2 regions of the Lysinibacillus sp. Bpr_S20 genome follow, and region 2 is predicted to be linked to the other one. Evidence: riboswitches for the same ligand, from Rfam matches in the RefSeq annotation. Region 2 holds a riboswitch; the other holds the start of a gene.

Region 1 (2,403 bases), on a different contig from region 2:
TGCGTTATAGTCATAGTTAGTGCTGACACGAACAATGACTCACAATTTTTACTCTGATTTTTTGGTCAAGCAGATAAAAAAGTGCCATTATAAAGTAACGTGCTAATTGAATAGAGGTTCCAAAATAATTTTAGTCATGGCTAATGGCATACTAAGTTAGTTATAGCATAATTAAAATGTGATTTCCAAAAACCTTTAATTTGGATATAAAACAATGTGTAAAATAAGCTCAGGGCAAATTTGGGTACTAGACAGCGCGAGCTTACGAATGCGAAATAAAATATTGAAAAAAATTTGTGAAGAATTATCTGGATAATAAAATAAAATAGTGTTATTGTAAGAAATAGCTAAATAAAAATATCCTTCAGGGTAGGGTGAAATTCCCAATCGGCGGTGATGAAGTTAATTCAAAGTCCGTGAGCGTAAGCTGATTTGGTGCAAATCCAAAACCGACAGTTATAGTCTGGATGGGAGAAGGATAAAAGTATGTGCTTTTTAAATTCGCTTGAGTTTATAAGGTTTATTTGAGTACGCTTTGTTAACTACTTCCCATCGTCTAGTTGGGAAGTAGTTTTTGTTTTATTTGGCTAAAAAATTGAATAGAGTAGTTCTTCGGGGTAGGGTGAAATTCCCAATCGGCGGTGATGAAGCAATTCAAAGTCCGTGAGCGCAAGCTGATTTGGTGCAAATCCAAAACCGACAGTGACAGTCTGGATGGGAGAAGAACGACGAGATGATAGCCTATGGAAAAATTTTATATCCATGAGGTTTATTTGTTGACGTCTTATGTATATGCACTCCCAAACCCCTTAAATCTAAGGGGTTTTTTGTTTGAACAAAAATGATTAAATGAATGAAAGTAGGTGAAAAAATGTTTACAGGAATTGTTGAGGATATTGGCACCGTAAAAACCTTGCAAAGCGATCGACAAAGTATGAAAATTACTGTTATTTCAAAGAAAATGGTAGAGGATGTAAAGCTTGGGGACAGTATAGCGGTCAATGGTGTTTGTTTAACAGTGATCCATTTTACTGAACAAGAGCTAACGATGGATGTCATGCCTGAGACAGTGAGCGCAACAAATTTACAGCAGCTCGCAATTGGAGATCCGGTAAATTTGGAGCGTGCAATGTCAGCTAATGGTCGTTTCGGTGGTCATTTCGTATCCGGGCATGTAGACGGGGTAGGGAAAGTAGTGCGAAAGCGGCCGTTAGCAAATGCAGTCTATATTGATATCGAGCTATCAAAGGAGTTAACGAGCTTCTGTATTCCAAAGGGCTCCATCACAATTGATGGAACGAGCTTAACACTCTTCCACGTTGAGAATAATAGTGTCACAGTATCTTTAATACCCCACACATACAAAGAAACCATTTTAGGTAAGAAGAAGATTGGTGAGCTCGTCAATGTAGAAACCGATTTAGTTGGAAAATACATTTTGCATCAACTTAAGAGTGGACAGGAACCACCGACCATTACAAGGGATTTCTTAGCGCAAAACGGGTTTTAACTTCGCTCAGCAGAAAGAAGTTAAAGCCTTCAGCGGATGTCACGGAATCGGAAAGAAATATGCCGAGGCATTAATTGATTCAACATTTTCTAACAGGAGGTGGCAATAATGCTACATTCAATTGAAGAAGCAATCGAGGATTTAAAACAAGGTAAGATCATTATTGTCGTAGATGATGAGGACCGAGAAAACGAAGGGGATTTACTAGCACTTGCGGAATTTATGACTCCCGAAACCATTAACTTTATGGCGACTTATGGAAGAGGTCTTATTTGTACACCGATTTCTCAGCAACTTGCACAAAAATTAGCATTAAATCCTATGGTAAGTATGAATACAGACCATCATCAAACGGCATTTACCGTTAGTATAGATCATGTAAACACATCAACTGGAATCAGCGCCTTTGAACGGGCAATGACTATACAAAAAATGATAGAACCCCAAGCAAAAGCTGCAGATTTTCATAGACCAGGCCATGTATTTCCGTTAATAGCAAAGGACAATGGTGTATTAGAGCGTAGAGGACATACAGAAGCTACAATTGATTTGGCCAAGCTCTGTAATAGTATTCCTGCGGGCATTATATGCGAAATAATGGGCGACAATGGCAAAATGCTACGTTTTAACGACCTTGTTAAATATGCAGCACAACATCAATTAAAAATGATTTCAATTGAAGCATTAGTAACATATCGTCGTCAACAAATAATGGATGAAAACACAATAACAATATAAAAAAAGGCTGATCACCAAAAGGTATTAATACCTATACCATGTATATAGTTGATTTCCGTTCCGGCTGGGCGACTCGTAGGGATCAGTGTCACGGTGGAGCGAGCATCATAAGTAAAGCGCTCATCGGACACCTCCAGCGCCCAATCGGAAATCAA
Region 2 (2,403 bases):
TAACAGAAGCACTTACTGGTATGCGGAATAAAAATGATGATGTATACGTTCCAGTTGTACCGGAAAATATAACATACACTGTCAAAGAGGTGGCGGAAGGTGTCATTGTTACATTTGATGAGCCGCTTGACTTAACGACGATGGATGCTGTTCGTGCGACGCAATTAATTGAAGCAATGATGCTCACCGCTGCAAGCTTTGATAAACAAATACGTTTAGACAATGTTGTACAGGAAAGCTGGGAAGGATTTAATTTGAAAAAATTCTTGCCGAAGCCTGTGGGAGCCAATAAACGATATATGCCATAAACGAAACGAACGGAACATAAATAAATTTTTTTGGAGCATTCTCGCCGCATATGTGCGTGAATGCTCTTGTTAATTTCATGGACAGTAAACCGGCTATTAGGAGCATCGATAAACATACAAGTTTAATCGGAAGCGGCTTTGTTTTTTGCACAAAACCGAACTAGGGCACAAACATAATTGATGCAAAGCTATTTACTTTTCGCTAATAATTCATTATAGTAAGGCTATGAAATAAAAAAATATTGATTCATCTTCGGGGCAGGGTGAAAATCCCGACCGGCGGTAATAGAGTTGTAAATCGCTAATATTTCTTTTACGATACATTAGCTCGAATGATTTACTAAAGACTCTTCAGCCCGCGACCTGTGCAAATAGTTTTTTGCATGGCTGACTTGGTGTGATTCCAAGGCCGACAGTTATAGTCTGGATGGGAGAAGATGGAGGTACGATCGTCATTCATTGTTATGAATTTAGCTATGTACGAGCGTTTTTTCGATGTGACTTCACACCGTATCTGCTCAAAAATAGTTAAGTATTGGCGTTTTTTAATCATGCCTATTCTCCCTTATGCTCTTTTGCATAAGGGTTTTTTCATGATAATAAGTGATGAGGTCGTAACCTTTCTTCTTGCGAGATTGAATCAGCAAAGAGGAGAGAGTTTTCTATGAAGAAAAATGTTAAACTTCAATCGTTTATTACGATTGGCATGCTGAGCAGTATTTCGTTTTTATTAATGCTTTTTAATTTCCCAATTCCGCCATTTCCAGCGTTTTTGGAAGTGGACTTCAGTGATATGCCAGCATTACTAGCTGCCATCACAATGGGACCTGTAGCTGGTATTTTAGTAGAGTTCTTTAAAAATGTGTTGGACTGGATTTTCTCTGGAACGCCAACGGGAGTACCGGTTGGGCATATCGCGAACTTTGCAACAGGTATTTTATTTATTCTACCAGTGAGTTTTGTTTTTAATCGCGTGAAAACAGTTAAAGGTCTTATTGGAGGTTTAGCTGCTGGAACTATCATCATGGCAGTGGGAATGAGCGTCCTTAACTATGCAGTATTTTTACCAATGTACACTTACTTTTTAGGTATGGAGCCTGTTGTAGGTGATTCACTATATAAAATGATCGTAGCTGGTATCTTGCCATTTAACATTGTGAAAGGTATTTTAATTACTATTCTCATGGCATTACTATTCACAACAATGCGTAAATGGATACATCAGCAGCGTTCAATGTATTTAACAAAATAATTAGGATGAAACCTCGAGCTACGTTAAGCGCTCGAGGTTTTTTTGATGGAAAGAAAGGTCGGAGTGATGGAAGAGTCAAAGCGACGGATAGAGAGCGGAGCGACGGAAAGAAGGGCCAGAGCGACGGATGAGAGAGTCGAAGCGTTGGATAGAGAGCGGAGCGACGGAAAGAAGGGCCAGAGCGACGGAAAGAAGGGCCGAAGCGACGGAAAGAAGAGCCGGAACGACGGATGGAAGAGTCAAAGTGACGGATTGAGAGCGGAGCGACGGAAAGAATGGAAAGAATTAATCTAGTCGAGTTTAGTATTTTCATGTAGAATAAGAAAGAGTTTAGAGTGTTAGAGGAGTTTGAAGAGATGAGCGAAAAAAAGAGTCAGTGGTCTAGTAAACTAGGCTTTATTTTAGCATCGGCTGGAGCTGCAATCGGACTAGGGGCAATTTGGAAGCTTCCGTATGTTACTGGGCAAAGTGGAGGGGGAGCGTTTTTCCTTATTTTTGTTCTATTTACACTGCTGATTGGATTACCGATGCTATTATCAGAATATGTTTTAGGTCGTGGTACACAGTCTGAGGCTGTGACGGCCTATAAAAAAGTGGCACCAACGAAAACCGGGTGGGCCTGGGTTGGTCGTTTAGGTGTGCTCGGCTGTTTTTTATTATTAACTTTTTACAGTGTTGTAGGAGGTTGGATTTTTATATATAGTGGCCTTGGTGTGACTGGGGCTGTGATTGATCCTGCCAATGATCCGAGTGAGCTATTTGGAAAGATTGTAGGAACGCCTTGGATTACATTACTTGGTTTAGGACTGTTTACGTTGGTTAATGTATTAGTTATTTCACTGG

What was found. Region 2 has a riboswitch for FMN ahead of MWJ95_RS20040 (ECF transporter S component). Riboswitches for the same ligand answer to the same signal wherever they lie in the genome.
Region 1: linked by a shared signal. The riboswitch ahead of ribE (riboflavin synthase) and the one ahead of MWJ95_RS20040 (ECF transporter S component) in region 2 are both predicted to bind FMN.

Annotation. Positions count from the first base shown of each region.
Region 1 is NZ_JALNLQ010000001.1:270,243-272,645, forward strand. Features, by position in the region: FMN riboswitch at 357-483, shown strand; FMN riboswitch at 605-730, shown strand; gene ribE (riboflavin synthase) at 872-1,510, shown strand; partial or broken gene ribB (3,4-dihydroxy-2-butanone-4-phosphate synthase) at 1,619-2,212, shown strand.
Region 2 is NZ_JALNLQ010000010.1:85,386-87,788, reverse strand. Features, by position in the region: gene MWJ95_RS20045 (RNA polymerase subunit sigma) at 1-308, shown strand, start outside; FMN riboswitch at 554-751, shown strand; gene MWJ95_RS20040 (ECF transporter S component) at 973-1,560, shown strand; gene MWJ95_RS20035 (sodium-dependent transporter) at 1,917-2,403, shown strand, end outside.